DNA from 3 places in the Streptomyces sp. NPDC051286 genome. Region 1 is predicted to be linked to each of the others. Evidence: riboswitches for the same ligand, from Rfam matches in the RefSeq annotation. Region 1 holds a riboswitch; each other region holds the start of a gene.
What was found. Region 1 has a riboswitch for cobalamin ahead of ACIBB8_RS30990 (ABC transporter substrate-binding protein). Riboswitches for the same ligand answer to the same signal wherever they lie in the genome.

Region 1 (3,264 bases):
CCAGGGTGAACGAGCAGAGCGCCCCGATGAACGCCCCGGTCGAGATCGACACCGCTCCCCCGCCCACCCCGAGTACCACGACCACGACCGCGCCCGTCGACGCCCCGGAGGAGACGCCAAGGACGAACGGGTCGGCGAGCGGGTTGCGGAGCAGGGACTGCATGACCGTGCCGCACACCGCGAGTCCGGCGCCGCACACGGCGGCGAGCAGAGTACGGGGCATGCGCAGGTTCCAGATGATGCCGTCCCGGATCGGGGTGAGCCGCGAGTCGCCCAACCCGAGATGGGCGGCCACCGCGGACCAGACGTCGGCGACGGAGATCCGGGCAGGGCCGATGGTGACGGCGACGGCGACGGACAGGGCGAGCAGGGCGACGCCCGCGGCCCACAGCACACCGTCGCGCAGCCCCCGTGCGCCACCGGCCCTGCGGTGTGCATCGGTTCCGGGTGCCTGCTCCGTACGTACCCCTGCGACCCGTTCGGTGTCCGTCACCCGGCGAGCCCGAACGTCCGCAGTCCGGCGGCGACCTGTTCCAGACCCTCGACCGTCCGGATGGACGGGTTCATGGCCTGCCCGCTGAGCAGCACGTACCGCTTGTGCTTGACGGCGTCCATGTTCTTCGTCGCGGGATTGGACTCCAGGAACTCGATCTTCTTCGCGGCGCTCTCGGCGGTCTGTGCCCTGCGCGTCAGATCGCCGATGACCAGGACGTCGGGGTTGCGGTCGGCGACGGTCTCCCAGCTGATCTGGGGCCATTCCTCATGGGTGTCGTCGAAGACGTTCTTCGCTCCGAGCTCCCTGGTGATGACGCCGGGTGCGCCGCAGCAGCCTGCCAGGTACGGGGCCTTGGAGTCGGAGAACCAGTAGAGGAGAGTGGCGTCGGAGGCGTCGATGCCGTCGGTGGCCTTCTTCACCCGCTCCCGCAGCCGGGCGACGAGCTCGTCGCCGCGCTGCGGGACACCGAACACCGCGGCCAGGTCGCGCACTTCACCGTAGACGCTGTCCATGGTCAGTGCTTCGGTACGCGCTCCGTCGCCGCCGCCGGTGTTGTCCTTGCCGGTGCAGTCGGCGGGCGACACGTAGGTGGGGACACCGAGCTCCTCGAACTGTTCACGGGGGGCGACGCCGCCCTTGGCCAGGGTCGATTCGAACGAGGCGCTGACGAAGTCGGGTTCCTGGTCGAGGACCTTCTCCGACGACGGCCGGTTCTCCGAGAGGCGTGGCACCTTCGCGTTGGCCTTCTCCAGCCCCTTCATCACCGGGTCGGTCCAGGTGGCTGTGGCCGCCAGCCGGTCGGCGAGGCCGAGGGAGAGCAGGATCTCCGTCGATCCCTGGTCGACGGAGACGGCGTGGTGCGGAGCGGCTTCGACGGTGACGGTGCGGCCGCAGTTCCTGAGCGTCACCGGATAGCCTTCGCCATCAGCTGACTTGGCCGTGGAGTTGTCGGTCCCTCCGCCGCACGCGGTCAGCAGGAGGAGTGCCGCCGAGAACAGGGCGGCAGCGCGGGCGGGGCTGGCTATGGACGGCACGGAGTCCCTCTGCGTCTCAGGGCTCATGCGCGGAGCCCGCTGTACGGAGTGCTGTCGCCCGGTACCGGGCGGCAGGTGCCAGCAGGTCTTCGGACTCGGGTTCCTTCGGACGGGACGCCTTCCCAGGACACCCGTGGATGTCCCAGTGGCCGTGGCCCCGCCCGTCCCCCTCACCGCTGCGCGTCAGCTCCGGATTCGCACCGGATTCCCTGGCCCCTACGTGGAGTTTGACTGGCTTTGGCAAGCTATCACGCTGCTCCGCGCGGCTCGTCGGCGGTGCGGTGGGGCCAACGGCGCCCCGGCCGTACCGCCCCGGCATGTGCCGCCCCCTGCCTACGGACGCTGGAGGGCGACCACGGCGTTGTGGCCGCCGAACCCGAAGGAGTGGCTCACGGCGCGCCGGACGGGCCGGAGGCGGGGCTGTCCGGTGACGCAGTCGATGTCGAACTCGGTCGCCGGGGCGTCCAGGTTGGCGATCGGCGGTACGACCCCGCGCTGCAGCGTGAGGATCGTCAGCCCCGCCTCGATGGCTCCGGCAGCTCCCATGCAGTGGCCCAGTACCCCCTTGGGGGCGGTGACGGGTGGCCGGTGCGGGTAGGCCCGGCTGATGAGAGCGGCTTCGGTGGCGTCGCCCAGCGGTGTCGACGTGCCGTGCGCGTTGACGTGCTCGACGTCCTCGGCCGCCCAGTCCGCGTCGCGCAGCGCGGCCTCGACCGCGGCCCGGGCGACGGCGCCGGACGGGTGCGGACTGGTGGGATGGTGGGCGTCGGTGGTGGCGCCCGTCCCGGCGAGCAACGCCCGCGGGACCGCTGCCCGGGCCCGTGCGTCATCCGCCCGTTCCAGCACCATGACGGCGGCACCCTCCCCCATGACCAGACCGGCACGGTCGGCCGCGAACGGCCGGCAGAGGCGGGCTGGGTCGCCGTCCCTCGTGGCGGCGGCACCGGACCGCGCGAATCCGGTCATGGCGACCGGGAAGACGATCGACTCGGTGGCTCCGGCGATCGCGAGGTCGCACTGCCCGGTGACCAGCAGGTCCCGCGCGACGGAGAGCGCGGTGACCCCGGACGAACAGGCGGTGCACGGCGCCAGGCTGGGACCGGTCGCCCCCATCCGGATGGCGATCTCCGCCGCGGGCATGTTCGGAATGGTGAGGAGGATCCCCGCCGGCGAGGTGGCCCCGGGTCCGCGCCGGTCGAGGGCAACGGCCTGTTCGGTCAGGCCCGCGGAGCCTCCGCTGCTGGTGCCGACGACCACGGCGACCCGGCTGCCGTCCCAGTCGGCCGGGTCCAGTCCGGCGTCCGCGACCGCTTCCCGTGCGGCGAGGACGGCGAACTTGACGTACCTCCCCATCCGGAAAGCCGCACGGCCGCCGACCGCTTCGTCCAGATCGATGCCGGAGACCGTGCACGCGAAGTCGATCGCGCAGCCTTCGAGCTCGGGGACGGTGCGGGCCGGTGAGACCCCGGCGCACACCCCGTCCCAGGTGGCGTCGGTGTCGTTGCCGACCGGGGTGATCATCCCCAGGCCGGTGACGGCGACGGCAGGCCTGTTCATCGGGCGTTGCTCATCGCAGGGTCGCCGCTCACGACGGCATCGATGAACATCGTGATGTCGGCAAGGGTGGCGTCCTTGTAGAGCTTGTCGGAGTTGGCCTCGACCCCCAGCGTCTCCTTGATGATGACGGCGAACTCGGCGACGGCGAGGGAGTCCATCTCCAGGCTGTCCATCGTG
Region 2 (3,264 bases), on a different contig from region 1:
GCCGTCGTCCCGCGCCGCCGCGATCCAGCGGTACGCGGCCAAGTAGTGGTGCGAGGGCGGCAGATCGGGGTCGTGGTAGATCGCGATCGGGTTCTCGCCGAAGCCGCGGGGCGGCTGGATGAGAATGAGGAGGTTCCCGCGGCGCAGGGCGGCGAGCACGATGTCGCCCTCCGGATTGCGGGAGCGGTCCACGAACATCTCGCCGGGCGGCGGACCCCAGTGCCGCTCGACGGCGTCGCGGAGTCCGTCCGGGAGCGTGGCGTACCAGCGCCGGTAGTCGGCGGCCGGGATACGGACCGGGTTGCGGGCCAGCTGCTCCTCGGTCAGCCACTCCTGGTCGTGGCCGCCGGCCTCGATCAGGGCGTAGATCAGCTCGTCGCCGTCGCCGGAGACCAGGCCGGGGAGTTCGTCCTCGGGCCCGAAGTCGTAGCCCTCGGCGCGCAGTCGGCGCAGCAGGGCGACAGCACTGGCGGGGGTGTCGAGCCCGACGGCGTTGCCGATACGGGAGTGCTTGGTCGGGTAGGCGGAGAGGACGAGTGCCAGGCGCTTGTCCCCGGCCGGGATGTGGCGAAGCCGTGCGTGGCGTACGGCGATTCCGGCGACGCGTGCGGCGCGTTCGGTGTCGGCGACGTACGTGGGCAGTCCGTCCTCGTCGATCTCCTTGAAGGAGAACGGGACGGTGATCAGCCGGCCGTCGAACTCGGGGACCGCGATCTGGCTGGCCGCGTCGAGCGGGGAGACACCCTCGTCGTTGTCCTCCCAGTCGCTGCGCGAGCTGGTCAGGCAGAGAGCCTGCAGGATCGGTACGTCGAGTCCGGTGAGCGCACCCGCGTCCCAGGACTCGTCGTCGCCGCCCGCCGATGCCTCGGCGGGCCGGGTGCCGCCCGCGGCGAGGACGGTGGTGACGATGGCGTCGGCGGCGCGCAGTTCGTCGATGAGTGCGGGTTCCGGGGTACGCAGGGAGGCGACGTACAGGGGGAGGGCGCGGGCGCCCGCGTCCTCGATCGACCGGCAGAGCGCGTCGACGAACGCGGTGTTCCCGCTCATGTGGTGGGCGCGGTAGTAGAGCACCGCGACGGTCGGGCCGTCACAGGCGCGCGCGGTGCGCTCCAGGGGTCCCCAGGACGGTGCGGGTGCCGGAGGCTCGAAGCCGTGGCCGGTCAGCAGCACGGTGTCGGAGAGGAACCGGGCCAGCTGGTCCAGGTTGGCCGGGCCGCCGTGCGCCAAGTAGGCGTGCGCCTCGGCGGCGAGCCCGATCGGGACGGTGGAGGCGGCCATCAGCTGGGCGTCGGGGGCCTGTTCGCCGGTGAGGACGACGACCGGCCTGCCGGTGGCGAGGACCTGGTCGAGCCCTTCCTGCCAGGCGCGGACCCCGCCGAGGAGGCGTACGACGACGAGGTCGGCGCCGTCGAGGAGAACGGGGAGGCCGTCGAGCGGCAGGCGCGAGGGATTGGCGTAGCGGTAGGTCACCGGACCGTCCGCGGCGCGGGCGCTGAGCAGGTCGGTGTCGGACGTCGACAGGAGCAGGATCATGCGGCGTCGGGCCTTCCTCGGGGTGTCCACGCCCCGGGCGGTGTCGGAATGGGTCTCCCCTGCTCGAGCGGTGTCGAGACCTTGGGGAAGGGAGTTCCTGACTCGCCCGGCCCAGGGCCGGACTCACAGTGGCGGGACCGCGCCGGACTCGCACCGGGCTTCCTCCCCTGTCGCCCAAGAGCCCGACAGGCTCTTGGGCGATACCGGGCCGGGTGGCCCGTTGCTAGGCATAGTAAGGGCCTTACATCGGATGGGATTCATACAGCTCAGAATGATGGTCGGTATGCTCGCCGCCATGTCCACTTCCGACACCCCGCCATCGGCCCCGGGGGAGCCCGTCTCCCGTGACCGCGGCGATGCCTGCCCGGGGTCGCTGCGGCTCCACCGGGCGGATGACGGGGCGCTGGCGCGGGTCCGGGTCCCCGGTGGCGTGCTGACTGCCCGACAAGCGGACGCGCTCCACGGTGCCGCACGGGAGTTGGGCGACGGTGAGCTGCATCTCACTTCGCGGGGCAATGTCCAGTTGCGCGGCCTCGGCCCGGAGTGCGGCGGACGGCTCGCCGAACTCCTGGGCGGGGCAGGGCTGCTGCCGTCCCGGAGCCATGAGCGGATACGCAACGTCGTGGCCTCCCCGCTCTCCGGGCTCGACGGCCGGGGCCACCGGGATGTCCGGCCGTGGCTGACCGCGCTGGACGCGCTGTTGTGCGGAAGTGACAAAGCGGCCGGGTTGTCCGGCCGCTTTCTCTTCGCGCTGGACGACGGCCGTGGTGACGTCGATGCCCTGGGCGCGGATGTGACGTTGCTGGGGCAGAGCGACGGGAGCGCGCTCCTGCGGATCGGGGCCGCGGAGGCGGTGCTGAGGGTCTCCGGGGACGATGCGCCGCGCGCGGCGCTCATCGCCGCCGAGACGTTTCTGGCGGCGGCGCAGGAGACGGGCGCCTGGCGGATGAGCGAACTGCCCTTTGCGGCCGAAGAGTTGCTGGAGGCGGTGCGGGTGGCACTGCGGGTGGCCGGTGCCGCGGAGCGCGTACCACCGGCGTCGGCGGCGCAGGAGCCCGCGTACGGCGTCGTGGGCACCGCGGTCTGTGTGGGGGTGCCGCTCGGGCGGCTCACCGGTGCTCAGTGGACGAGCCTGTCCCGCGTGGGCCGCGAGCTGCGGCTGACCCCGTGGCGGAGCGTCGTCGTGACGGGCGTGACGCCCGGCGACGCGGCGGTGCGGCTGCGCGAGTGGGATGCGGCCGGACTGATCGTCGGGCCCGGCTCCGCGTGGACGGGGATCGGTGCGTGCATCGGCCGGCCCGGCTGTGCGAAGTCCCTGGCGGATGTGCGGGGCGACGCGGAGGCCTTCGTACGGACCGCCGGAGAGCCCGTGGCCGGGCAGCTCCCCGTCCACTGGTCCGGCTGCGAACGCCGCTGCGGTCACCCCAAGGGCGCCTGGGCCGACGTCGTCGCCGTTCCGGGCGGGCACCAGGTGGCCCAGGTCCGCGGCGGTGAACGGGGCGCCCCCGTGACGGTTCACGGCAGCCCGTCCGACCTGGCCGCCGCGGTGAACGCCGCCCGCCGCACCCGTACCTGAACCACCGACCCGAGGGCGCTGCAGCCCGACCACCGACCGGAGAGAGCGAAACCACCGTGTTCCAGTACGAGAAGGACGGACCGGCGATCTACCGCCAGTCCTTCGCCACCATCCGCGCCGAGGCGGATCTCGCGGGGCTGCCCGCCGACGTCAGC
Region 3 (3,264 bases), on a different contig from region 1:
CGGGCACCCGCTCCCGCACGGCCCCCATACCGCGGGCGAATCCCCCTCCCATGCCCTGAACCCCAGGCACGCCCCGGGCTGCCAGCCCGGCGATCTTCGCCACCACGCCGTCGGCGATCGTGGTTCGGCCCCGCGACCCGGGTTCCGTTCTGCGGTTTCCGCCGTGCGGTCCTGCTCCGTGCGTGACCTCGGGTTGCGGGCGGGTGGTCTCGGGCCGGTTCACCTGCGTTTGATCGGTCATGGTCGGTCGCCCTTCCGAAGAGAAGGTGGATTCGAACGCCTTGGCCAGTTTACGTACCATTTGTCAACATTGCTCGGGCGGTAGGGGCATGTGGGCGGACCCACGGGCGGCTCCACCGCGGAGGGGAAGGGTGGGATTCCGCGGTTCGTCACGGAAATCGCTCGCCCGCCCACCGTCTGTCCGCTGCGCTGGTCACCGCAGACGAAAGGCCGGCCCAACGATGCACCGTTGGCAGGGCCGTTGCGGTTCGGTGCGGTGTTCTCCGTCCAGCGGAACGGCTGCTGCGCCACACTCTGATCGTGGTCTTCCTGCCGCAGGTGGCGAACCTCGGGGGGCGTACACCTACCTGGGCTCCGCCTCCACGACCGCTTCGGTCGCTCCGTCGACGAACCCGGACAGCCGGACCGGTCGTCGGGGATGCCGTGGCCTGACGTCACCGGCGGGGCGGGCCGGTCCGGCGGTGGACGCCGACGCCGGGTTACGGGGCGTCGGTTCCGGTGCTCAGTGACCGCCCACAGCGCAGGTTCCAGCGGCCGGACCGGCCACTGAGCTCCGTCAGTGTCAACGGGGCGACGTCCAACCGCCAGAACGCCTGCGGCGGAAGACCCAGCGCATGCACGATCGCGGCGCGCACCACCGCGGGTTCGACCACGGCGATCACGCGGCCGTCCCCGGCGCCGTCCCGATGCAACGAGTCCAGCCAGCCGCCCGCCCGCGCACACAGGTCCAGCAGCGACTCGCCGCCGTGCGGTGCCGCCGAAGGGTCGGACAGCCAGGCAGACACCGCCTCCGGCTCGGCCTCGCTCACTTCCGCCAGCCGCTGCCCGCTCCAGCGCCCCAAGTCCCAGCCTCGGAGGGTCGGTTCGGGCTTGGACCGCAGCCCCAACGCCTCGGCGGTACCGGCGCACCGCTCGTCCGCTCCGCACACGCGGCGATCGGCGGCAGGCACTGTGGCAGCGGCCGCACGCGCCCGCCGGACACCGGACGCGTCGAGCGGGGCGTCACCGTCGAAACGGGCTTCACGCAGCGCCGCATTGAGCGCCGGTGAGATCAACATCACTTGTACCGTCAACACCGGTGTCAACTCCCTGAACTGTGGCCTTTCGGGTAAGCACACCATGGCGTCCGGGCCTGCCGGCCCCGCAGATGGCGCCATGGCGGCGCATGCCTGCAGGCGGTATGGTCGCGACGAACATGACGACGGTGTGACGGAAGTCCGGTGAGAATCCGGCACGGTCGCGCCACTGTGAACCCGCACCCCTGCGGGAAGTCAGACCCGGCACTGTCGTCTCAGGCACCACGATCGGGACGCGTGTTCCCTCAGGAGGTACTGCCATGGCACAGACTGCTGCCCCCGCAACCGTCGCCACACCCGCCATCACCCCCATCTCGCTGAAGGCCATTGCCCCGTGGGCGGTCTTCTTCGGCATCCTCATGCTCGTCCTGCTGTACTTCGTCGGCGCCGAGCAGGGTGCCACCGCTGTCGTCTCCGGCGAAGGTGTCCACGAGTGGGTTCACGACGGTCGCCACCTGCTCGGTTTCCCCTGCCACTGACACGCTGCGCACCTCAGGGGAACCGCTCATGAACTCCATATCTGTCAGAGCGCTGCTCGTTCGCGGCATGCTGGCCGGACTTGCCGCCGGCGCGCTCGCTCTTGCCGTCGCCTACTTCCTCGGTGAATCCCGGGTGGACGCGGCGATCGCGCTCGAAGAGTCTCACAGCCACGAGCACGGCGGCGAGGAACTCGTCAGCCGCACCATGCAGTCCACCGCGGGTCTCGCCACCGGTGTCCTGGTCTTCGGCGTGGCGATCGGCGGCATCGCCGCTCTGGTCTTCTGCTACGCCCTCGGCCGCATCGGCAGGTTCGGCCCGAGGGCCACGGCCGCATTGATCGCGTTCGGCGCCCTGCTGACCGTGTATGTCGTGCCGTTCCTCAAATACCCGGCCAATCCGCCGGCTGTCGGAAACCCCGACACGATCGGCCAACGCACCACCCTGTTCTTCCTGATGGTCGCCCTCAGCGTGCTGCTCGCTGTCGCTGCCGTCATCTTCGGCAAGCGGCTGGCTTCCCGCCTGGGCAACTGGAACGCGTCCATTGCCGCGTCCGCCGCCTATGTGTTCGTCATCGGGCTGGCCTACGCCTTCCTGCCCTCGTTCAACGAGGTCGGCAAGGACTTCCCGGCCAGTCTGCTGTGGGAGTTCCGCCTCGCCACCCTCGCCGTTCAGGCCACGCTGTGGACTACTTTCGGTCTGGTCTTCGGTTATCTGACCGAGCGGCTGCTGGTGCCCAAGGCCGGCGCAGTGACGGCCGGGGGCGGTACCACGTCCCACGCTGCCGCCGCTGCGAGCTGAGGCGCAGGCCGACTCGTCGGCCGTATGACGGCAGAACCCGCCGGGGCATCCCGGCGGGTTCTGCCGTCTATGCGGCGTCCGTCGCGTCGGTTGCTTCAGCCATGCCCGTCGCATCCGCTGTTTCCGATGCCTCCGACCAGTCGATCAGGAAGTACTTCACCCGGTCGTCCGCCCTGACGAAGCGCATGCCTGCCGCCACCATGACGCGCTGGGACGCGATGTTGTCGAGGTCGGCGTCACCGTTCACGGCGGCGATGCCCTCGTCGCGGGCGAACTCCAGCAGTGCCCGCAGCGCCTCGGAGGCGTACCCCTTGCCGCGTGCCGCAGGGATCAGGCCGTAGCCGATCGTCACCTGCCCCTCCGCGTTCGGAGCGCCGTGAAAGCCCACTCCGCCTATGGCGTGTCCGTCCTGGCGGAGGCGGATCTCGTAGGCGCCGAACGGCTGGGGGTTGCCGGTGTCGGCGCAGTGTTCCAAGAAATGCCTGGCCCCGGCAGCGTCGCCGTCGGTGGGGTACTCCGGTGCCCATAGGGCACCCGGCCCCGGACGGCGGGCCACTATGTTCTCCGCCTCTGCGGGACTCAGCGGGTGGAGTACGAGTCGAGGTGTCAGAAGATCTCCCATGACTCGTCGGACTATCACGGCGGCGAGCTTCGGCGCACCAGAATTATC

Region 2: it holds a riboswitch for cobalamin, as region 1 does, so the genes downstream of both, cobN (cobaltochelatase subunit CobN) here and ACIBB8_RS30990 (ABC transporter substrate-binding protein) in region 1, are expected to answer to the same signal.
Region 3: it holds a riboswitch for cobalamin, as region 1 does, so the genes downstream of both, ACIBB8_RS20180 (CbtB-domain containing protein) here and ACIBB8_RS30990 (ABC transporter substrate-binding protein) in region 1, are expected to answer to the same signal.

Annotation. Positions count from the first base shown of each region.
Region 1 is NZ_JBITER010000046.1:21,114-24,377, reverse strand. Features, by position in the region: gene ACIBB8_RS30995 (FecCD family ABC transporter permease) at 1-493, opposite strand, end outside; gene ACIBB8_RS30990 (ABC transporter substrate-binding protein) at 490-1,557, opposite strand; cobalamin riboswitch at 1,593-1,781, opposite strand; gene ACIBB8_RS30985 (beta-ketoacyl-[acyl-carrier-protein] synthase family protein) at 1,864-3,087, opposite strand; gene ACIBB8_RS30980 (acyl carrier protein) at 3,084-3,264, opposite strand, start outside.
Region 2 is NZ_JBITER010000026.1:66,629-69,892, forward strand. Features, by position in the region: gene cobN (cobaltochelatase subunit CobN) at 1-1,533, opposite strand, end outside; cobalamin riboswitch at 1,604-1,735, opposite strand; gene cobG (precorrin-3B synthase) at 1,817-3,109, shown strand; gene ACIBB8_RS24750 (precorrin-8X methylmutase) at 3,166-3,264, shown strand, end outside.
Region 3 is NZ_JBITER010000018.1:159,512-162,775, reverse strand. Features, by position in the region: gene ACIBB8_RS20190 (Asp23/Gls24 family envelope stress response protein) at 1-241, opposite strand, end outside; gene ACIBB8_RS20185 (histidine phosphatase family protein) at 720-1,298, opposite strand; adenosylcobalamin (AdoCbl) riboswitch at 1,425-1,573, shown strand; gene ACIBB8_RS20180 (CbtB-domain containing protein) at 1,577-1,795, shown strand; gene ACIBB8_RS20175 (CbtA family protein) at 1,824-2,594, shown strand; gene ACIBB8_RS20170 (GNAT family N-acetyltransferase) at 2,662-3,216, opposite strand.